3 regions of the Streptomyces sp. NPDC026673 genome follow, and region 1 is predicted to be linked to each of the others. Evidence: riboswitches for the same ligand, from Rfam matches in the RefSeq annotation. Region 1 holds a riboswitch; each other region holds the start of a gene.
The links. Region 1 has a riboswitch for thiamine pyrophosphate ahead of thiO (glycine oxidase ThiO). Riboswitches for the same ligand answer to the same signal wherever they lie in the genome.
Positions count from the first base shown of each region.

Region 2: linked by a shared signal. The riboswitch ahead of AB0F62_RS06735 (thiamine ABC transporter substrate-binding protein) and the one ahead of thiO (glycine oxidase ThiO) in region 1 are both predicted to bind thiamine pyrophosphate.
Region 3: linked by a shared signal. The riboswitch ahead of thiC (phosphomethylpyrimidine synthase ThiC) and the one ahead of thiO (glycine oxidase ThiO) in region 1 are both predicted to bind thiamine pyrophosphate.

Region 1 covers NZ_JBEZXR010000033.1:76,778-84,201, forward strand. Annotated here, with positions in the region: gene pknB (Stk1 family PASTA domain-containing Ser/Thr kinase) at 1-891, opposite strand, end outside; gene AB0F62_RS22685 (thiazole synthase) at 1,022-1,825, opposite strand; gene thiS (sulfur carrier protein ThiS) at 1,831-2,049, opposite strand; gene thiO (glycine oxidase ThiO) at 2,046-3,194, opposite strand; TPP riboswitch at 3,191-3,303, opposite strand; gene AB0F62_RS22700 (FAD-dependent oxidoreductase) at 3,431-4,591, shown strand; gene AB0F62_RS22705 (Rv2175c family DNA-binding protein) at 4,784-5,149, shown strand; gene thiE (thiamine phosphate synthase) at 5,199-5,873, shown strand; gene metF (methylenetetrahydrofolate reductase [NAD(P)H]) at 6,032-6,949, shown strand; gene AB0F62_RS22720 (hypothetical protein) at 7,006-7,424, shown strand, end outside.
Region 2 covers NZ_JBEZXR010000005.1:221,162-228,585, reverse strand. Annotated here, with positions in the region: gene AB0F62_RS06750 (Rossmann fold nucleotide-binding protein) at 1-152, shown strand, start outside; gene AB0F62_RS06745 (ABC transporter ATP-binding protein) at 862-1,887, opposite strand; gene AB0F62_RS06740 (iron ABC transporter permease) at 1,887-3,500, opposite strand; gene AB0F62_RS06735 (thiamine ABC transporter substrate-binding protein) at 3,569-4,654, opposite strand; TPP riboswitch at 4,645-4,749, opposite strand; gene rlmN (23S rRNA (adenine(2503)-C(2))-methyltransferase RlmN) at 4,808-5,914, opposite strand; gene AB0F62_RS06725 (DUF6416 domain-containing protein) at 6,523-6,837, shown strand; gene AB0F62_RS06720 (hypothetical protein) at 7,095-7,292, opposite strand.
Region 3 covers NZ_JBEZXR010000002.1:102,764-110,187, forward strand. Annotated here, with positions in the region: gene AB0F62_RS02005 (cupin domain-containing protein) at 1-33, shown strand, start outside; gene AB0F62_RS02010 (DUF5326 family protein) at 179-391, shown strand; gene AB0F62_RS02015 (SPFH domain-containing protein) at 435-1,916, opposite strand; gene AB0F62_RS02020 (hypothetical protein) at 2,037-2,237, opposite strand; gene AB0F62_RS02025 (YibE/F family protein) at 2,257-3,564, opposite strand; TPP riboswitch at 3,626-3,752, shown strand; gene thiC (phosphomethylpyrimidine synthase ThiC) at 3,745-5,490, shown strand; gene AB0F62_RS02035 (DUF4240 domain-containing protein) at 5,606-6,184, opposite strand; gene AB0F62_RS02040 (hypothetical protein) at 6,233-7,090, opposite strand; gene AB0F62_RS02045 (metallophosphoesterase) at 7,253-7,424, opposite strand, start outside.

The DNA of each region.
Region 1 (7,424 bases):
CGGCACGGGGACGCGCGCGGCGGGCGGCACGAGGTCCAGCTGCTCGGGGCTCATGCTCTGGCGTACCGCGTGCAGCCGGCGCAGCAGCTCCGCGGCGTCGGCCGGGCGCCGGCCCGCGTCGCGGGCGGCCGCCTCGGCCACGAGGGCGTCCAGCTGCGGGGCGAGCCCGGGGGCCGCGGCGGACGGCGCGGGCACGTCCTCGTTCAGATGCTGGTAGATCACCTGCATCGGGGTCCCGCCGGCGTGCGGCTTGCCGCCGGTCAGCATCTCGAAGAGCAGCACCCCGCAGGCGTACACATCGGTGCGCGCGTCCGTCGTGCCGCTCTCGATCTGCTCCGGCGCCATGTAGGAGACCGTGCCGAGGACGCCGCTGGTGGAGGTGGTGTGCGTGTCCGCCGTCCTGACCAGGCCGAAGTCCGCCACCTTCACGCGGCCGTCGTCCCCTATGAGGACGTTCTCCGGCTTCATGTCCCGGTGCACCAGCCCGGCGCGGTGGGCGGCGCCCAGCGCGGCCAGCACCGGTTCCAGGATGTCCAGCGCGGCGCGGGGCGGCAGGGCGCCACGGTCGCGCAGTACGTCGCGCAGGGTGCAGCCCGCGACGTACTCCATGGCGAGATAGACGTAGGTACCGTCCGTGCCCTGGTCGTAGACCTGCACCACATTGGGGTGGTCGAGACGCGCCACGGACTGCGCCTCGCGGATGAAGCGCTCCACGAAGCCGTACTCGGCGGCCAGCGCGGGGTGCATGACCTTCAGGGCCACCACGCGGTTCAGGCGGGTGTCCCGCGCCCGGTACACCGTCGCCATGCCGCCGACCGCGATCCGGGACTCCACCCGGTATCGGCCGTCGAGCGTCTGCCCGACGAGCGGGTCCTGAAGCGTCGTATCCACGAAGGTGGAGTTTACGGTCCGACATGACCCTTCTGGGCTAACGCGCCCACGTTGTACCCCACCCGTGCCGTACCGCAACCGGCCCGTGACCCGGCCCGCGACCCGGTGCGGGAGCGGGTCGGCGCTCGGTTCAGGCGGGGCCGAAGGCGGGACGTTCCGGGTCGAAAGTGGCGAGACCCACAGTGGGGGAGGACGCGGCGGCGTAGTGCCGCCGGGGGATCCGCCCCGCCCGGTACGCCAGGCGCCCGGCCGCCACCGCGTGCCGCATGGCCTCCGCCATGAGCACCGGCTCCTGCGCCCGCGTCACCGCGGAGGCCAGCATGACCGCCGCGCACCCCAGCTCCATCGCCAGGGCCGCGTCCGACGCCGTACCCGCGCCCGCGTCCAGGATCACCGGCACCGTCGCCCGTTCGACGATCAGCTCGAAGTTGTGCGGGTTCCGGATGCCGAGCCCCGACCCGATGGGCGAGCCGAGCGGCATGATCGCCGCGCACCCCGCGTCCTCGAGCTTCCGGGCGACCACCGGGTCGTCATTGGTGTACGGCAGCACCGTGAAGCCGTCGTCCACCAGCGTCTCCGCCGCGTCCAGCAGCTCCACGGGATCCGGCAGCAAGGTGCGCTCGTCGGCGATCACCTCCAGCTTCACCCAGTCCGTGCCGAGCGCCTCCCGCGCCAGGCGGGCGGTGAGGACGGCCTCGCCGGCGGTGTGGCACCCGGCGGTGTTCGGCAGGACGCGGATGCCGTGCCGGGCGAGCACGGACAGCACGGAGCCCTTGACGGTGGGATCCAGCCGCCGCATGGCGACCGTGGTCAGCTCGGTGCCGGAGGCGAGCAGCGCCTGCTCCATGATCTCCAGGCTGGGCGCACCGCCCGTGCCCATGATCAGGCGCGAGTCGAAGGCGGTGCCGTCGATGATCAGCGGGTCGTCGGCCATGGTGGTCAGCCTCCCTGGACTGCGGTGAGGACCTCGACGCGGTCGCCGTCGCGGAGCGGGGTCGCGGGCCACTGGGCGCGCGGGACGACGGTCTCGTTGAGCGCGGCCGCCACACCGGACGGGGCGGCGGTCAGGGTCGCGACGAGGCGGTCGAGGGTGACGCCCTCGGCGACCTCCCGGGCCTCGCCGTTGACGGAGACGGACAGGAGGAGGGGGGCGGTCATGCGTACTGCTCCTGGGGCGTGAAGCGGTCGGGGGAGAAGGGCCGGGCCGGCGCGGGAGCGTCCGCCCCGGTGAGGATCTCGGCCATCACGTCGCCGGTCAGCGGCGTGAGCAGCACGCCGTTGCGGTGGTGCCCGGTGGCGATCACCAGGCCGTCCAGCGCGCCGCGGCCCAGCAGCGGGGCGTTGTCGGGTGTGCCGGGACGCAGCCCGGCCTGTGTCTCGGCCAGCGGCAGTTCGGTGATGCCGGGCAGCAATTCGTGGGCGTCGCGGAGCAGTTCGTAGACCCCGCCGGCGGTGACCGTGGTGTCCCAGCCCATCTCCTCGCTGGTGGCCCCGACGACCAGTTCCCCGTTCTCGCGCGGGACGAGGTAGACGTGCCCGCCGCGCACCACGGCCCGTACCGTCCGGGACAGGAACGGCGCGTACGCCGGCGGCACCCGCAGCCGCAGCACCTGTCCCTTCACCGGCCGCACGGGCGGGAGCGCGTGCTCGGGCAGCCCGCCGATCCGCCCGCTGAGACTGCCGGCGGCCAGCACCACCTGCCCGGCGGCGAGCCGTGTGCCGTCCTCGAGGACGACTCCGTGCGCGCGGTCCCCGGCGACGTCCACGCGCTCCACCCGGGACCGCCGGAACGTCACCCCGGACAGCTCGCAGGCGCGCAGCAGCGCCGCGGCCAGGCGTCGCGGGTCGACCTGGTGGTCGCCGTCCACCCGCAGCCCGCCGCGCACGCCGGGGGCGAGCATCGGCTCCAGGCGCCGGCACTCGCGACCGCTGATCCACTCCGACCGCAGGCCCAAGGAGTCCTGGAACGCGTGGAGTTCGCGCAGCTGCGCGCGGTCGTCGGCGTCCAGGGCGACGGCGAGGGTGCCGCAGGTGCGGTAGCCGAGGCCGAGTCCCGTGGCCTCCTCCAGCTCCGCCACGAAGGACGGGTAGCGGCGCGCCGCGGCGAGGTTGAGCTCCAGCAGCGCCTGCTCGCCGTACTGCACCTCCGTGACCGGGGCCAGCATTCCCGCGGCCACCCGGGCGGCGCCGCCGCCCGGTTCGGGGTCCGCCACCACCGTCCGCAGGCCGCGTCCGGCGGCCCGCCACGCGGTGACCAGCCCGATGATCCCGCCGCCGATCACGACGACGTCATGACGGTGCATGATGTTCCCGCTCCTCCCTTCGCCGGCATGACCCGGATCAGGTTCGTACGGTCGGCGGCCGCCCAGCCGCCCTCTCAGCCCGGTGCGCCGGGCTCCCGCGAGTGCTCTCCGGCCACCTTAGTACGCACCATCCGCAGCGAGTAGGGCACTGGTACGCCCGGACGGCGCCCCCGCGGCGTTACGGTGATCGCGTGACCAGCAGCAGCGAGCAGCGCGTCGTCGTCGTCGGGGCCGGAATGGCCGGAGTCCAGACCGCCGTGTCCCTGCGCGAGCAGGGCTGGGGCGGGACGATCACGCTGCTCGGCGCGGAACGGCATCCCCCGTACGACCGGCCACCGCTGTCGAAGGGCGTGCTCTTCGGCGCCGACGAGGGTCCGCTGCTGGATGTCGACTTCGCCGGCATCGGGGTCGAGCTGCTGCTCGGACGCCATGCGAGCGCTCTGCGGCCCGGCGAGCGGCAGGTCCTGACCGACGGCGGCCCGGTCGGGTACGACAAGCTCGTCCTCGCCAGCGGCGCCGAGCCGGTCATGCTCCCCGGCAGCGAGGGCACGCCCGGTGTGCACGTGCTGCGCACCCTGGACGACGCCACCGCGCTGCGGCCCGTGCTGGAGGGCCGGCACCGGGTCGTGGTGGTCGGCGCGGGCTGGATCGGTGCCGAGTTCGCGACCGCCGCCCGCCTCGCCGGGTGCGAGGTGACCGTCGTGGAGGCGGCCGACCGCCCGCTCGCCGGGATTTTGCCGCCGCGGATCGCCGAACGCATGCGCGGCTGGTACGCGGAGGCGGGCGTCGACCTGCGCACCGGCGCGGTCGTCTCCTCCGTCGAGCGGGGGGCGGTGCGCCTCGCGGACGGCAGCGTCCTCGCCGCCGAGGCGGTCGTCGTCGGGATCGGCGCCCGGCCCGCGACCGGGTGGCTGGCCGGTTCGGGCGTCGACCTCGGGCCGGACCGCGCGGTCCTCGCCGACGACCGGCTGCGCACCTCGGTGACGGACGTGTACGCCGTGGGGGACTGCGCGTCCTTCCCGTCGGCGCGGTACGGGGAGCGGCTGCTGATCCACCACTGGGACAACGCGGTGCAGGGGCCCCGTACCGCCGCCGCGAACATCCTGGGCGGTGACGAGGTGTACGACCCCGTTCCCTACTTCTGGTCGGAGCAGTTCGGCCGTTTCGTGCAGTACGCGGGGTACCACGTGGACTCCGACGACATGCTGCTGCGCGGCGACCCGGACGGGCCCGCCTGGTCGGTGCTGTGGCTTCGGGACGGGCGGCTGGTCGCGCTCTTCGCCGTGGGACGGCCCCGCGACCTGGCCCAGGCCCGCAAACTGGTCGCCCGCGGCGTCCGCCTCGACGAGGCGCTGGCCGCCGACCCCGCGGTCCAACTGCGGGCCGCGGTCGTCTGAGCCACCGGTCGGCTCCCGGCTCCCGGCTCCCGGATTCCGCTCCCGGCTCCCGGATTCCGGCTCCCGACGGGCCGCGAGCGGGTCCGGAGCGGGTCCCGCGGGGGTTGCCGGCGCGTAGCGGACCCGTCAGGACGGAGCAATGCGTGGCGCGAGCGGTTCCAAGGTGTCGGTCCGGGATGGCACGCTTGTCCTGTGACCGAGATCGACGCAAAGATTGACTCCCTCATTCCTTCCTGGCTGAACGTCCCCGAGATCGCCGAGCGCCTCGACGTGGAGGTGACCCGGGTCCGCCAGCTCATCAAGGAGGGCCAGCTCATCGCCGTGCGCCGCGGTGAGAACCGGGTGCTGATGGTCCCCGCCGACTTCATCGGCGAGGGGAAGATCGTGAAGGGCCTCGCAGGCACGCTCACCGTGCTCAAGGACGACGGGTTCAGCGACGAAGAGACCCTGGAGTGGCTGTTCACCCCGGACGAGAGCCTGCCCGGCACCCCCGTCCAGGCGCTGCGGGAAAACCGCGGTACCGAGGTGAAGCGCCGCGCCCAGGCGCTCGCCGTCTGACCGACCGCCCCGACCCGTCGTCCGCAGCCACCCGAGGGGACCCGCCCGCATGAGTACGAGTACGAGCACGAGCGCCCGCGCCCAGCTTGCCGACGCCCGGCTCTACCTGTGCACCGACGCGCGCAAGCGCCAGGGCGGCCTGGCGGAGTTCGCCGCGTTCGCGGAGGCCGTGCTGGCCTCCGGGGTCGACGTCATCCAGCTGCGCGACAAGAGCCTGGAGGCCCGCGAGGAACTGGAGTACCTCGCGGTCCTCTCGGAGGAGTGCGGACGGCACGGCAGACTGCTCGCGGTGAACGACCGCGCCGACGTGGCGCACGCCGCCGGGGCGGACGTCCTCCATCTGGGCCAGGGCGACCTGCCCGTGCCGGCCGCCCGCGCGCTCCTGGGCGACGAGGTGATCATCGGGCGGTCCTGCCACTCGGAGTCCGAGGCGGCGGCCGCCGCCGTGGAGCCCGGTGCGGACTACTTCTGCACCGGGCCGGTGTGGCCCACCCCCACCAAGCCCGGCCGGCCCGCACCCGGCCTGGGCCTGGTCCGCTACGCGGCGGGCCTGGGCACGGACCGGCCGTGGTTCGCCATCGGCGGGATCGACCTGTCCAACGTGGAGCAGGTGCTGGACGCCGGCGCCCGCAGGATCGTCGTCGTACGGGCCGTCACCGAGGCGGACGACCCGGGCGCGGCGGCGGCCGAGCTGGCCAAGCGGGTGCGCTCGTACGAGGACTGAGCCGGCACCGAGCCGGGACTGATCAAGGGCCGGGCGGGGGATTAGGGCCGGGTCGCCGGTCCGCGACGTCTCGGGGTGCGAGCGCCGCATGTCCAAGGAGTGGACATTTTCGCGTCGTCTGTTGGGACGGCCCAGCCCTCGCCGATAGCCTGAGGCGCATGGCCCTCGGAACCGCCTCGACAAGGACCGATCACGCGGTCACCATTCGTGAGCTGCTGGCCTCTGGCGAGCGTTCGTACTCGTTCGAGTTCATGGCGCCGAGGACCGAGAAGGGCGAGCGGACGCTCTGGAACGCGATCCGCCGTATCGAGGCGGTGGGCCCGACCTTCGTCTCCGTCACCTACGGCGCGGGCGGCAAGTCCCGCGAGGGCACGGTCCGGGCGACCGAGCGGATCGCCTCCGACACCACCCTGACCCCCGTGGCCCACCTCACCGCCGTCGACCACTCCATCGCCGAGCTGCGCAATATCATCGGCCAGTACGCGGACGCGGGCATCCGCAACATGCTCGCGCTGCGCGGGGACCCGCCCGGCGACCCCATGGGGGAGTGGCAGCGGCACCCCGAGGGTGTCGACTACGCCTATGAACTGGTCCGGCTCATCAAGGAGTCGGGCGACTTCTGCGTGGGCGTCGCGGCCTTCACCGAGATGCACCCCCGCTCGACGGACTGGGAAAGTGATACGCGTCACTTCGTCGAGAAGTGCCGGGCCGGCGCGGACTACGCCATCACCCAGATGTTCTTCGACGCCGAGGACTACCTCCGGCTGCGTGACCGGGTCGGGAAGGCGCGTTGCGAAACGCCCATCATTCCCGAGATCATGCCGGTCACGAACGTGAAGCAGATCGAGCGCTTCGCCCAGCTCGGCAACGCGCCTTTCCCGCGGGAGCTCGCGGACCGTATCCTCGCGGTCAAGGATGATCCGGCCGCGGTGCGGGCGATCGGGGTCGAGTTTGCGACGGAGATGTGCCGGCGGCTGATGGCCGAGGACATCCCCGGACTGCACTTCATTACCCTTAATCACTCCACGGCGTCGTTGGAAATCTACGAGAATCTGGGACTGCACCAGAGGTCGTGAGGGCGGAGCCGCCGCCCCGGCGGGCCGACGACGGTGAACGGTGAGGAAGTGCGCTCATGGCCTACACAGTGCTCTACATCGCCTTCGGGGTGGTCGCGCTGTGGCTGCTCGGTGAAGTGCTCCTGCAGTACAAGGCGCGGCTGAGGTGGCGGCTGCTGGCCTTCGCGGGGTTCCTTGGCGTCGTCCTGGGCGTCTACATGCCCTCGGTCGTCGTCATCGTGCTGGGTGCGCTCGCTTTCGGCGCCGGTCAGACCTTCGTCACGCTCTCCTATCGCCGCGGTTTCGTGGAGGGTTGGGCGCTGCGGTCGCCCAAGGAGGGCGCCGACGACGAGGACGACGACGAGGAGGCCCCGCCGCTGCCGCGTCGTGCCGCCGGCCGTCGGGGCCGGGGCGCCGCGCAGCGCGAAGAGGCGCCGGTCGAAGGCCCGACGTCGTACGAGGAGCCCGGCGCCGACACCCCGGCCGCCGCCGCGGG
Region 2 (7,424 bases), on a different contig from region 1:
TCCTGGTCGACCGCGACCACTGGACCCGTCGCCTGCCGGCGTGGCCCCTGCTCCAGGCGCTCGCCGACGGCCGCTCCATGGAGCCGCGCATCGCATTGGTCGACTCCGTCGAGGACGCCCCGCAGGCGCTGATGCGCCTGACGCGGGGTTAGCCCGGATTCAGGGCCCGCACGGCGGGGTAGCGCCGGCACGCACGGTGGTCGGGTGCGGGTTCGTCTCGCTCCCTTCGGTCGCACAGCGGCTGGCTGCGGAGGGGAGGGTGGGGCCTGGGGCGGGTCGGCGGTGTGCGGCTGGGTGGGTGGCCGGGGTCCAAGCGCCGGAGCGGGGCCTGTTGTTCATAGGGTGCCGGTCTCGTCGCCGTCCGCGCGTAGAGATGGCCGGTGACCACGCCCACCCTCCGTGGATGGCGCGCCCGCCGTAACCGGCGACTGCGGCTGATTCCCCGACAGGACATGGGTTCGGCAGGTCGGTTTCCGAGATCGGGCTCTGTTTCGCCGACATAGTCGGTGAAAGCGGGCCCGATGTCCCGCCCACCCCCCACCAGCACCCCGAATCAGCCGCAGACGCAGGTCACGGCAGGCGCGCCCACCACCGGGAGTAGGCGTGGAAGCGGCCATCTATACCCGCGGACGGCAACGAGACCCAAGCCACCGGAGACGCACCCCGCTCCGGCGCCTGAACACCCGCCACGCACCGGCCCGCACACCGCAACGAAGCCCCGAACCGCCACCCTCCCCATCCGCAGCCCGCCGCCCTGCGACCGAAGGGAGCGAGACGGTGGGACAGCCGAAAACCGGCAGCACCGCCACCATCCACCCGCACACCGAGCAGGCCCACGCGGCGGCTGACGGGACAGAGGGTCTACGCGTCGAGCACCACGACCTCGTCCGCCGAGAAGGCAACGCCCACCGTGTCGCCCTCGGCGGGGGCGTCGCGCAGGGCGCAGGTGGCCTCCAGCCCGGGACCGTCCTCCGGGCGCAGGCGGAGGGTGACCTGGTCGCCGCGGAAGGTGCGCGCGAGCACCTCGCAGCGCAGCCCGTCCGCAGCCGGGACGAGCCGTACGCCGGCCGGTCGCACGAGGAGCCGGGCCGGCCCCTGGGGCGAGCCCGGCGGGACGGGGATCTTCCCCCAGGCGGTGTCGGCGGCATCGCCGGTGACGGTGGCGGCCACCACGTTGTCGAAGCCGAGGAAGCGGGCGACGAACTCCGAGGCGGGCCGCTGCCACACCTCCAGCGGCGTGCCGGCCTGCTCGACGCGGCCGTCGCGCATGACGACGACACGGTCGGCGAGGGCGAAGGCCTCGCTCTGGTCGTGGGTGACGGCGAGCACCGTGGTGCCGAGCCTGCGGAAGAGCCCGCGCAACTCGACCACCAGGCGCTCGCGCAGTCCGCGGTCGAGCTGGCCGAGCGGTTCGTCGAGCATGAGCAGCCGCGGATCGGGCGCCAGCGCCCGAGCCAGGGCGACACGCTGCTGCTCGCCGCCGGAGAGCGAACCGACCGCCCGCCGCTGGGCGCCGGGGAGGCCGACGAGATCCAGCAACTCGGCGACCGCGCGCTCCCGTTCGGCGCGACCGGCGCCGCGCATGCGCAGGCCGAAATCGACGTTTCCGGCGACGTCGCGCTGCGGGAAGAGCTGGTGGTCCTGGAACATCAGCCCGACGCCGCGCCGGTGCACGGGCACGCCCGCCTGGTCGCGGCCGGAGAGCAGCACACGCCCGGCGTCGAGCGGCTGCAGCCCGGCCACGACCCGCAGCAGGGTGGACTTGCCGCTGCCGCTCGGCCCGAGCACGCAGACCGTCTCGTGCTCGGCGACGTCCAGCCCGACGGCGTCCAGGGCGGCGCGCCCGCCGAAGCGCACCGTGGCGCCGTCCAGTCGCAACAGGGACATCAGAACTCCCCCGACCTGTCGATGCGGATGCGTTCCAGGGCCAGCAGCGCGCCCGCGCACACCAGCATGAGCACGGTGCTGAGCGCCATCGCCTGGCCGTAGTTGAGCTCACCGGCCCGCCCGAGGAAGCGGGCGACCGCCACCGGGAGGGTGGGGTTGTCGGGGCGGGCGATGAAGACGGTGGCACCGAACTCGCCGAGCGACACGGCGAACGCGAAGCCCGCCGCCACCAGCAGCGCCCGCCGTACCAGCGGCAGGTCGACCTCCCGCCACACCCGCAGCGGGGAGGCGCCGAGCACCGCCGCCGCCTCGCGCTGCCGCTCGTCGACCGCGCGCAGCACGGGCAGCATGGTGCGCACCACGAAGGGCACGCCGACCAGCGCCTGGGCCAGTGGCACGAGGATCCACGAGGAGCGCAGGTCCAGCGGCGGCTCGTCGAGGGTGATGAGGAAGCCGAAGCCGATGGTCACCGCCGAGGTGCCCAGCGGCAGCATCAGCAGGGCGTCGAAGCCGCGGACGAGACGCCCGGCCCTCCGGGTGAGGGCGGCCGCGGCCAGCCCGCCGACGACCAGGGCGATCGCGGTGGCGGCGGCCGCGTACTGGAGGGAGTTCCACACCGCGGCGACCGGCGCCACAAGGAAGGTCCCGCCGCTGTCGGCCGCGGAGTTCAGCGCCCGGTAGTAGTCGAGGCCGTAGCCGTCGGGGCCGTGCAGGGAGCGCTCGACCAGCACGCCGAGCGGCAGCAGGATCAGCAGCGCCGCCACGCCGAGCGCCCCCGCGAGCAGCCCCCACTCGCCGGCGCCGCGTGGCCGCCGCGCGGTGCGGGCCGGGTCGACCAGCCGCAGCGCGCTCTCCCTGCGCCGTACGGTCCCGGCGTGCACGGCGAGGATCGCCGCGACGGCGGCGAACTGCACGATCGTGAGCACGGCCGCCGTCGGCAGGTCCAGCAACTGGGCGGTCTCGCGGTAGATCTCCACCTCCAGGGTGGAGAAGGTGGGCCCGCCGAGGATCTGGACGACGCCGAAGGAGGTGAAGGTGAACAGGAAGACCATCAGCGCGGCCGCGGCGACCGCGGGGGCGAGGGCGGGCAGCGTCACCTTCCGCCAGGCCGCGAGCCGCCCCGCGCCGAGGACCCGCGCGGCCTCCTCCTGCCGGGGGTCGAGCTGTGCCCACAGCCCGCCCACGGTCCGTACGACCACGGCGTAGTTGAAGAAGACGTGGGCGAGGAGGATCGCCCACACCGTGGTGTCCAGGCGCACGCCCCACAGTTCGTCCAGCAGCCCGCCGCGCCCGAGCAGCGCGAGGAAGGCCGAACCGACGACGACGGTCGGCAGCACGAAGGGCACGGTCACCACCGCGCGCAGCACCTGCTTGCCGGGGAAGTCGAAGCGGGCGAAGACATAGGCGCCGGGCAGCGCGATCGCCAGGGTGAGCGCGGTGGACGCGGCCGCCTGCCAGCAGGTGAACCACAGCACGTGCAGGATGTCGGGCTCGCCCAGGACGTCGGCGAACCGGCCGAACCGCCACCGTCCGCCCTCGCGGAGCCCGCGGGTGACGATGGCGGCGACCGGATAGCCGAAGAACAGCGCGAAGAAGGCGACCGGCACGGCCATCAGGCCCAGCCGCACCGCCGGCGGCCGGACGGCCGCCGCCTTCGCGCGCGTCCCCCCGGCGGTCTTCGTTACTTCAGCACGAGCGAGGACCACGACTTGACCCACTGCTCCCGGTTCTCGGCGATCTTCTCCGGCGCGACGGTGGCCGGATCGCTGATGGCGGGCGCGTACTTGGTGAAGACCTCGGGCAGCTCCGCGTCGTCGCGGACCGGGTTGACGAACATGTTCAGCGGCATGTCCTCCTGGAAGGCGCGGCCCAGCAGGAAGTCGACCAGCGCCTTGCCGCCCTCGGTGTTCTTCGCGCCCTTGAGCAGGCCCGCGAACTCGATCTGCCGGAAGCAGGTGCCGGTCGCGACGCCCGTCGGCCCCTGCGCGGGCTGCGTCTTCAGGCCGAGCACCTCGGCGGGCGGGCTGGAGGCGTAGGACACGACGAGCGGCTTGTCGCCCTTGCCGCCCCCGGCGCCGGAGAAGGTGTCGTAGTACGCCTGCTCCCAGCCGTCGACGACCTGGACGCCGTTGGCCTTGAGCTTCTTCCAGTAGTCCTGCCAGCCCTCGTCGCCGTACTTCGCTGTGGTGGCGAGGAGGAAGGCGAGGCCCGGGGAGGAGGTGGCGGCGTTCTCCGTGACCAGGAGGTCCTTGTACTCGGGCTTGACGAGGTCGTCGAAGCTCTCCGGCACGGCGAGCTTGTGCTCGGCGAAGTACTTCCGGTCGTAGTTGACGCAGACGTCGCCGAAGTCGATGGGCGTGACGCGGTGCTTCGCGGCGTCGAGCTGTAGCCCCGCGGGCACCTTGTCGAGGCCCTTGGCCTCGTACGGCTCGAAGAGGTCGTTGTCGAGGGCGCGGGACAGCAGCGTGTTGTCGACGCCGAAGAAGACGTCGCCCTGCGGGTTGCCCTTGGACAGCACGGCCTGGTTGACCGCGGCGCCGGCGTCGCCGCCGCGCAGCACCTTGACGGTGTAGCCGGTCTGCTTCGTGAACTCCTTCAGCACGCCCTTCGACGCGGCGAAGGAGTCGTGGCTGACCAGCGTCACGGTCTTGGAGGTGCTGCCGCCCTCGGCGGTGTCGCCGCCGTCGCTGCCGCAGGCGGCGAGCGCGGTCGCGCCGAGCGCGACGACGAGGACGGTGCCGGCCGCACGCCGACGGGTGGTGCTCATGTGTGACTCCCTACGCCGGTATGACCCGGATCAGGTCCGAGGGTCTGCGGCTCTGCCGCACTCTCAGCGCTGTCTGCGCTCCCCTGTCGGATGTTCTTTTGTGTGATGTCACGGCAAACGGCCGCAAACGACCGTCACGATAGCAAGCGCGGATCAGCGCTCGGAAGCCGCCAGCTGACCGCAGGCGCCGTCGATCTCCTGACCGCGGGTGTCCCGGACGGTCACGGGCACGCCGTGCGCTTCCAGCGCCGCCACGAACGCCCGCTCGTCCTCGGGCCGCGAGGCCGTCCACTTCGAGCCGGGGGTCGGGTTGAGCGGGATCAGGTTGACGTGGACGCGGCGCCCCTTGAGCAGCCGGCCCAGCAGGTCGGCCCGCCACGCCTGGTCGTTGATGTCCCGGATCAGCGCGTACTCGATCGAGACCCGGCGGCCGGACACGTCCGCGTAGTGCCACGCGGCGTCCAGCACCTCGCGCACCTTCCAGCGGGTGTTCACCGGCACCAGAGTGTCGCGCAGCTCGTCGTCGGGCGCGTGCAGCGACACCGCGAGCCGGCACTTGAAGCCCTCGTCCGCGAAGCGCAGCATCGCCGGGACCAGGCCCACCGTCGACACCGTGATGCCCCGCTGAGACAGCCCCAGGCCGTCGGGCTCCGGGTCGGTCAGCCGGCGGATGGCGCCGACGACCCGCTTGTAGTTGGCCAGCGGCTCGCCCATGCCCATGAACACGATGTTGGACAGCCGCGCGGGCCCGCCCGGGATCTCGCCGTCCCGCAGCGAGCGCATGCCCGCCACGATCTGGTGCACGATCTCCCCGGTCGACAGGTTCCGGTCCAGGCCGGCCTGGCCGGTGGCGCAGAACGGGCAGTTCATGCCGCAGCCCGCCTGCGAGCTGATGCACATCGTCACCCGGTCCGGGTAGCGCATCAGCACCGACTCGACCAGAGTCCCGTCGAACAGCCGCCACAGCGTCTTGCGCGTCGTGTCGTTGTCGGTGCTGCTGTGCCGCACGACCGACATCAGGTCCGGCAGCAGCCCCTCCGCCAGCTTGCCGCGCGCCGCGGCCGGGATGTCCGTCCACGCGGCGGGGTCGTCGGCGTAGCGCGCGAAGTAGTGCTGCGAGAGCTGCTTCGCACGGAACGGCTTCTCCCCCAGTTCCGCGACCGCCTCCCGGCGCTCCTCGGGCGAGAGGTCGGCAAGGTGCCGCGGCGGCTTCTTGGCTCCGCGCGGGGCGACGAATGTGAGTTCTCCGGGTGCAGGCATGGTGCGTCCAGTGTCGCAGATCGTTTGGGGCCGCCCAGGTCAGATGGGTGAGGCTCCCGTCACCCTCAGGCGTCCCCTGTCGACCTCGGCCGATCTTTCACGACCCGGAGACGGCCCAGAGGTCGCGGCCCTCGCTGTGGGACGGCTTCGGGAGCGCGCAGCCGCATGGGCCTCGCGGATCTTCGCGTCCACAGCTGTCGAGCCGCATCTGTCGATACAGCCGGATCGCACGCAGGTGTTCTGAACGTTCAAATAATTCGCACACACATTCGAGACCGCCGCACGTCTCAGATCACCACGACAACGCGGACGAGACCATGCATGTCAGCCGCTGCGTCGGCGCCGGCGCCTGGAAGGCGCTCCATGGCGGCGTCCCGTCCTCCTCTTGACCTGTGCGCTTCCTCTGCTGAACTGCTTGCCGATAGAACTTCCCCACGGATTCGACACGCGGTGTCCTGGCGGATCTGTACGGTGCGAACGACACACACGCTGGGGCGAATTGTTGGGGGCGGGCATGACGGCGTATCTGACCGAGACTGATCCACGATGGGTCAGGCACTGCTGGAGAAGCAGGGCACTACCAGGCCTCGGAGTGGGGTCCGGAGGACTTGGAGCGCGCCGCGACGTTCTTGACCGAAATCGCGCCGCAGGCCCGGCGGGTGTTCGAGTACCTGCTACGCAATCCCGGTCGGGGGATCCACTGCACCGAGTTGGTGGACAAGGTCCTGGGCGGGCCGAACGAGAGTGATCCGGCGCGGCGCGTGGCAGGGGTGCTGTCCGGCATGAGCAAGGGACACAGCAACAGTGAGCGGCGGCTTCCGTTCTACTGGTGGGAGGCTCCTGAGGGGAGCGCGGGTGCAACGTACGCAGTCCGCCCTTCGGTGGCAGCGGTGTTCCTGGCCGCTCAACTCGACGCCGCGTGATCCGCACAACCGCAGCCGACCGCCGGCGGCCGTGACCTGCGGCCGTCTCATCGACCAACGTCCTGACCCGCTGCCGAGCTGTCGGCAGCTGTCGACATCGGTCATCACCGAGCGCCCCTCCACGTCCCGAGGACGGCGCCGGGCACCGGCCCGCATCCGGTGCGGGCACGGTGGCTCGGCACGGTCCCTGCGATTCTCCGGCTGCGCTCACGCGGGAGCGCCCCGCAGCACGTGGCTGCGGGGCGCCCAGGGGGGGCTCAGTCGACCATCTGCCCGTCGTACGTACCGCCCTTGCAGGTGTTGGTCGCCCAATCGACCGTTCCGCCGCCGTCCTGGCACTCACCCGGTGTGGGGCTGGCGGCGGTGGTGGCGGTGGCGGTGGCGGCGCCTGTGAGGCCGAGTCCGGCGAGGGCTACCGTGGCGATGACGGCGGCGAGGATTCGTCGAATGCGCATGTGGTTCCCCTTTCACGCATTGCCTCGGTTGGGTCACTAGCCAGCTTGATCTTCACCCATGTGGGTGGCACCTCATATTGGGCCATTCGGGTGACAGGGCTGTCAGGTGCGTGGCCGGTGACGCCACCCGTC
Region 3 (7,424 bases), on a different contig from region 1:
GTCCTGGTGGTCTTCTCGCCCCCCGAGTCCTGAGGGGCCGCGTCCCCGGGTCCCGGGGGTCCGCCGCCTCCGGGTCCCGTAGGGGAAGGGTCAGGGACGGATGGGGACCCCGGGGCCTCCGCGCGGGGCCGCCGCGGCCCTAGCCTGGGAGCGGAAGGACGATACGGAGGAGGAAACGGTGAAGCTCTTCGAGGGCCTGCCCTGGTGGGTCAAGTGGGTCGCGGTGCCCGTGATCGCGATCGTGGTCTTCGGCGGCATGATCGCCAGCGCGATCGGGTTCCTGTTCTGGCTGCTGTTCAAGGTGCTGATCTTCGTGTTGCTCGTCGCCGGCCTGGTCTACGTGGTCAAGAAGTTCACCTCGTCCTCGTCCGACTCCCGCGACAAGTGGTGACCCCGTGGGGCCCGGCGACCGGGCCCCACGGGCGGTGCGTCGCTCAGTCCTGGAGCCGGACGCGCTCGGGACTCCGCGGCGCGGTGCCGTTCGCCGAGGCGTCGACGCCGGTACCGGTGCCGGTCGTGCCGTTCATCTGGGCGAGCAACTGACGGGCCAGCCCCAGGCCCGTGCCGCCCATGGTGAGCGCCTTGGCGAACATCTCCGACATCCCGTCGGCGCCGTTCAGCAGCACCATGTGGTCGACGTTCCCGAAGGCCTCGGCGCCGGCCCGGACGATCTCCGGCCAGTTCTCGGCCAGCTGCTGGGCGACGACCGCCTCCTGGTTCTCCGCCAGCGCCGCGGCCCGCGCCTTGATCGCCTCCGCCTCGGCCAGGCCCTTGGCCTTCGCCGCTTCGGCCTCGGCCAGACCGCGCGCCTGGGTCGCGGCGGCCTCGGCCTCACCCGTGGCCCGGGTGGCCGCCGCGGCGGCCTCGCCGCCGACCCTGGTCTGCTCGGCCTGGGCGGCGGCCGCGGTCTTCACCCGGTTCGCCTCCGCGACGGCGGCCAGCTCCGTCTCCCTGGCCTTCGCCTCGGCCGCCGAGATCCGGGCGTCGCGCTCGGCCTCGGCCAGCGTCCGCTTCTCGTACGCGGAGGCGTCCGCCGGCTTGCGGACGTCCGCCTGGAGCTGCTGCTCGCGCCGCTGCGCCTCCAGCTCGGCGACCCGGGTCTCCTGGACGACGACCTCCTGCCGGGCCGCCGCCTCCGCGAGCGGGCCCGCCTGCCGCGAGGCCGCGGTGGCCTTGTCCCGCTCGGCCATGTAGCCGGCCTGCAGGATCTGGCTGTCCCGGGTGGCCTCCGCCATGCGGGCCGCCGCCTGCTGCTCGGCCTCGGTGGCCAGCCGGTCCGCCTCCGCCTGCGCGATGCGCGCGTCGCGGTGGACGGCGGCGGCGTGCGGAGCGGCCAGGTTGTTGATGTACCCGGTCGGGTCGACGATCTCGTGGATCTGCAGCGAGTCGATGATCAGTCCGAGCTTCTCCATCTCGGACCCCGACGCGGCCCGGGTCTCGGCCGTCAGCCGCTCCCGGTCCCGGATCATCTGCTCCACCGTCAGCCCGCCGACGATGGACCGCAGATGGCCGGCGAACACGTTGTGCACCCGTTCGGCCATGAACTTCTGCTGGTCCAGGAAACGCCGGGCGGCGTTGGCGATCGACACCATGTCGTCGCCGACCTTGAAGATGACCACACCGTGCACCTTCAGCGGGATGCCCTGCTGGGTCACGCAGTCCACGTTCAGCTCGGCCTCGTTGAGGTCGAGCGAGAGCCTGCGCACCACCTGGACCCCGGGCATCACCAGCGTGCCCCGCCCCGTGACGATGCGGAATCCCATCCCCTCGCCCACACCGTCCGTACGGTGCTTGGAGCCGGAGATGACCAGTGCCTCGTTGGGCTCGGCGACCCGCCACATGAGTCTGAACAGGCCGACCAGAATGATGACCGCGACGAGCGCCCCGCCCGCCGCAACGCCGATCAGCATCGGCATACGCCCCCTTACGATTGGCCCCGATCGGGGCCGCGTACGGGAGTGTGCGCCCGTGGGTGACGGACCGGTAGATCCTGGCGGATCCTTGCCGGTTTCTTGACGTGGAGCGGACCGCTCCGCTCAGCCGTACGCGGGGGCCACGTACACGGTGCGCGGCGGCAGATGCTCCACGACCACCACGACCGTGCCCTTCTCGATGCGCTCCCCGGCGGTCGCCGGATACGCGAGGAACGCCTCCGCGCCGCCCCGCACCTGCACGATCACCTCGCCGACCAGCCCCGGCCCGACCGTCCCGGTCACCCGGCCCTGCAGTCCGACCACGTTCCCGCCCCCTCCCGGGTCACTTGGCGCGGCGCCGGTGCCCGCGTCCGGTGCCCCCGGGAACAGTGTCGCCGCCGCCGCGGTCCGCCGACACCACCAGGACGGCGAGCGCCGTCGTCAACGGCACCGCCACCACCAGCCCGATGCTGCCCACCAGGGTCCGCACGATCTCCTCGGCCACCAGTTCGCTGCCCGCCACCGCGAGCACACCGCGCTGCGCGATGGAGAAGAGCAGCAGCAGCGGCAGCGCCGCGCCCGCGTAGGCCAGCACCAGGGTGTTGACGACAGAGGCGATGTGGTCGCGCCCGATGCGCATCGCCGCCGAGTACAGCCGGCGCCGGCTCGCGCCCGGGTCCGCCTCCCGCAGCTCCCACACCGCCGAGGTCTGGGTCACCGTCACGTCGTCCAGCACGCCCAGCGAACCGATGATGATGCCGGCCAGCAGCAGACCGCGGATCTCGATGTCCGGGTAGAGGGCGTGGATCAGCCCAGTCTCGTCCGAGGTGTTGCCGCTGAGCACCGCCCAGTCGATGAAGACCGAGCCCAGGACGCCGATCAGCAGCAGCGAGCACAGGGTGCCCAGGACCGCCACCGAGGTACGGGCGTTGAGGCCGTGGCACATGTAGAGCGCGATCAGCATGATGGCGCTGCCGCCGATCACCGCCACCAGCAGCGGATTGCTGCCGTGCAGGATCGCCGGGAGGATGAACAGCGTCAGCACCGCGAAGCTGATGACCAGCGCGACCAGCGCCAGGACCCCGCGCAGCCGGCCGACCAGGACCACCACGGCCGCGAAGATGCCGGCCAGCAGCCACAGCGGGAACGCCCGGTCGACGTCGGTCACCGAGTACTGCAGTTCGCGCGGCGCCTGCGGCGCGTACGCCAGCAGCACCTTCTGGTTCTGCGTGTAGTGCCTTGTCTGGGTGGGCTGCACGATCTCCGTGAAGGTGCGCCCGCGGTCCTTGCCCGAGGTGACCTCGATCGTCGCGCGCTGGCAGATCGCCGGCCCGGACGACGGAGCCGCCGACGGGCCCGGGGAGGGGGCGGTCTCGGTGCCGGGCGCGGCGCCGGGTTCGGCGTTCACGTCCGAGCACTTGACGTCCTCGGTCTTCACCACCCGTCCGGACTGCGTCTGCTGGTCGAAGCCGACCCCGGTGCGGTCGTGCGCCGGCACACCGCCGGGCCAGAGCACCACGAGGCCGGCCACGACCGCCGCGACGAAGGGGACCAGGATCGCGGTGATGACCTTCCGCAGATGCCTGGAGACCGGAGGTACCGGGCCGTGGCCGTGGCCATGGGCGTGTGCGTGCGAGTGAGCGGAGTCCACGACCCGATCATCGCAACACCCCCTGGTGCGCGTCAGCGAGGACCCGCTAGCGTTGAGGCACCTTTGCAAACGCGGGAGCTCGGAGCACCGGGCTGAGAGGGCGCTGACCGGCCGAGGGCCACCAGCTGCGCCGACCGCTGAACCTGTTACCGGGTAATGCCGGCGTAGGGAGTGGGTCTCATGACCATGCAGGATGCACACGCGCGCGAAATCGGCTGGCACAAGGGCTATGTGACCGGGTCCCGCCCGGACATCAAGGTCCCCGTCCGCCGGGTGCACCTGACCAACGGCCGGGACGTGACGCTGTACGACACGTCCGGCCCGTACACCGATCCGACCGTCACCACCGACGTCCGCCGCGGCCTCCCGCCGCTGCGGGAGAACTGGATCGTCGCCCGCGGCGACACCGAGGAGTACCCCGGCCGCCCCGTCCGCCCCGAGGACGACGGGGTCAAACACACCTCACCGCGCGGCGGTCTGCGCAATCTGGACGCCGTCTTCCCCGGCCGTCCCCGCCTCCCGCGGCGCGGCGGGCCCGGGCGGCCGGTGACCCAACTGGCGTACGCGCGCCGGGGCGAGATCACCCCGGAGATGGAGTACGTCGCGATCCGCGAGAACGTCTCCCCCGAGGTCGTCCGCCAGGAGATCGCGGCGGGACGCGCCGTCCTGCCGGCGAACGTCAACCACCCGGAGACCGAGCCGATGATCATCGGCAAGCGGTTCCTGGTGAAGGTGAACGCCAACATCGGCAACTCGGCCGTCACCTCCTCCATCGAGGAGGAGGTGGAGAAGATGACCTGGGCCACCCGCTGGGGGGCCGACACGGTCATGGACCTCTCCACCGGCCGCAACATCCACACCACCCGTGAGTGGGTGCTGCGCAACTCCCCCGTCCCCATCGGCACCGTCCCCCTCTACCAGGCGCTGGAGAAGGTCGACGGCAAGGCCGAGGAGCTGACCTGGGAGATCTACCGGGACACCGTCGTCGAACAGGCAGAGCAGGGCGTCGACTACATGACCGTCCACGCCGGCGTGCTGCTGCGGTACGTCCCGCTGACCGCCCGCCGCAAGACGGGCATCGTCTCCCGCGGCGGCTCGATCATGGCGGCCTGGTGCCTCGCGCACCACAAGGAGAGCTTCCTCTACGAGAACTTCGAGGAGCTCTGCGAGCTCCTGGCCGCCTACGACGTCACGTACTCCCTGGGCGACGGGCTGCGCCCGGGGTCCATCGCGGACGCCAACGACGAGGCCCAGTTCGCGGAGCTGCGCACGCTCGGTGAGCTCAACACCATCGCCAAGCGGCACGGTGTGCAGACCATGATCGAGGGGCCGGGGCACGTCCCCATGCACAAGATCAAGGAGAACATCGACCTCCAGCAGGAGATCTGCGAGGAGGCGCCGTTCTACACCCTCGGCCCGCTCACCACCGACATCGCGCCCGCCTACGACCACATCACCTCCGGCATCGGCGCCGCGATGATCGCCTGGTGGGGTACGGCCATGCTCTGCTACGTCACCCCCAAGGAGCACCTGGGCCTGCCGGACCGCGACGACGTGAAGACCGGCGTCATCACCTACAAGATCGCCGCCCACGCCGCCGACCTGGCCAAGGGCCACCCCGGCGCCCAGGAGTGGGACGACGCGCTGTCCGACGCCCGCTTCGAGTTCCGCTGGGAGGACCAGTTCAACCTGGCCCTCGACCCGGACACGGCCAGGGAGTTCCACGACGAGACCCTGCCGGCGGAGCCGGCCAAGACCGCGCACTTCTGCTCCATGTGCGGGCCGAAATTCTGCTCGATGAAGATCTCCCAGGACATCCGCCGCCGCCACGGCGACACGGCCGAGGAGATCGAGGCCGGCATGGCGGAGAAGTCCCGCGAGTTCGCGGCCTCGGGCAACCGGGTCTATCTGCCGATCGCGGACTGACCCGCCGGGCACCAACGGCGTCCGTACCGGGCGGGCCCGCGACCCCTGGGGCGTCGCGGGTCCGCCCCCTCCGCGGGGAGGAGCGGCGGCGGGGCGAACGCCGACCGCCTCGGCGCTACTCCCGGCCGCCGTCCGGGCCGAGGTACAAACGGGCCAGACGGGGCAGCCGGCGGTGCATCTCCGCGTCGTCGTCGAAGTCGAAGTCCTCGCCCATGTCCGGTTCCGCCTCGGCCTCGGCGCCGGCGGGGCGGTACGCGGCCCAGGCGGTGTAGAAGGCGTCCTGGTCGCCGGTGAGCCGTTCGAAGGCGTCGGCGGCCGCGTAGTTGACCTCCTCGTAGAACAGGGCGTCGTCACGGTGGGCCCGTGCGGCCTCGACCACGGCGGGATGCCCGGCCAGGCTGTCCGGCTCGGCGGCGACGCGTTCGTACCACGCGCGGCCGAGGGCGATCATCCCCGCCCGGAAGTCCATGAAGCCGTCGTCGGAACAGCCGCCGCCTATCAGGTAAGCGGCGGCCCAGACGTCCCAGCGGTACAGGGCGTCGTGCAGCTCGTCGAAACGTTCCGCGTACTCCAGGATCTCCTGCGCCGGGCGTTGGGTGAGCGCCTTCGCCAGCACCACGTCGAAGGGCTCACCGCCGGCCGCCGCGGTGGAGCGGGCGGATTCGATCAGCTGCCAGAACCGGTCGGTGTCCATGCCCGCACTGTGGCACGGGGGTACGACAACGCCCCCGGGTCCGCCGTGTCAGTCCGGCGCGTGGTCCGGGCCGCCGTAGTCGGGGCTGGAGAAGTCCGGGCTGGAGAAGTCGGGGCTGGTGAAGCGGTGTCCGGGCTCGGGAGAGGATTCCGGGCCCGGGCTGCTGAAGTCGGGGCGGGAGTAACCGAGCCGCGGCATGCGGGAGTCGCGGCCCGTGGTCGGGGAGGGTGCGGTCGGGGCGGCGTCGGCGGCCTTGGCGAGGGCCTCGGTGAGGAAGGGCTGCAGCCCCCGCTCCACCAGGGCCCGGCGCCACAGCTCGCGGGCGAGCGCGACGTCGCGGGGTTCGTCGTCGGGCGGGTCGTGGAGGGCGGTCGAGCCGTTGCGCAGCGCGGTGAGCAGCAGCCCGATCATCCCGATGACGATGCCACAGGCGGCGACGGCCGCGAAGAGCCAACCGGCCTGCCGCAGCGGCGGCGCGATCGCCGGCTCGGGGTGCCCGAAGCGCAGGGCGTACCCGAGCACCAGGAAGATGAGGGCGGCCGTGCCCGCGAGGATCGGCGTGAGCACGGCGACGATCGCGAACAGCCCGGCCCCGGGGCCGTCCGCGGCGACCGGGGCCGCGGCGGCCGCGTAGCCGAGGCCGTTCACGGACGACGTCCGCGCTTCGCGGCGCTGCTCCGCGAAGGTCTCGCGGACCTTGACGAACTGCTCGTACTCCGGCGCCGCGCATGCGGAGATCGACTGGGCCGCGTTGAGCGCGAGCGTGCGCAACTGCTCGGCGTTCAGAGGGTTCCGCGCGTCGGCGAGAGCGGAGCGCGTGCCCTCCGAGTGCAGAGCCGTGTCGAGGGCGCGCTCGAACTCCGGGCGGTCCTCGGTCAGCAGGTGTGGAGCGCTGTTCATGTGCATCCCCCGATGCTCCGTCTCCGGTGCCGCCCCGGAGTTCACGAAGGACGAAGGTCCGGTCCGGCTGGGCGGAAGCGGAGGAGAAGCTGCCTACGGATATCCCGATGGTAGAGCGCGGAGGTGACGCGGTGACAGAGTGTTTCCGGAAAATGGGGGTTTCGGGGTCTACAACGGCAGCTGTGCGACCAGGAGTTTGCCGTCCATGGTCACTCCGCCGTCCATCGCCACCGCCAGTTCGTTCGCGTACACATGGGGGCCCTCGACGACGGCGGACCGGTCCGGCTGCTCGGCGCCGAGCTCCCCGGCCGGCTCGCCGAGCAGGTACGGGATGGGGCTG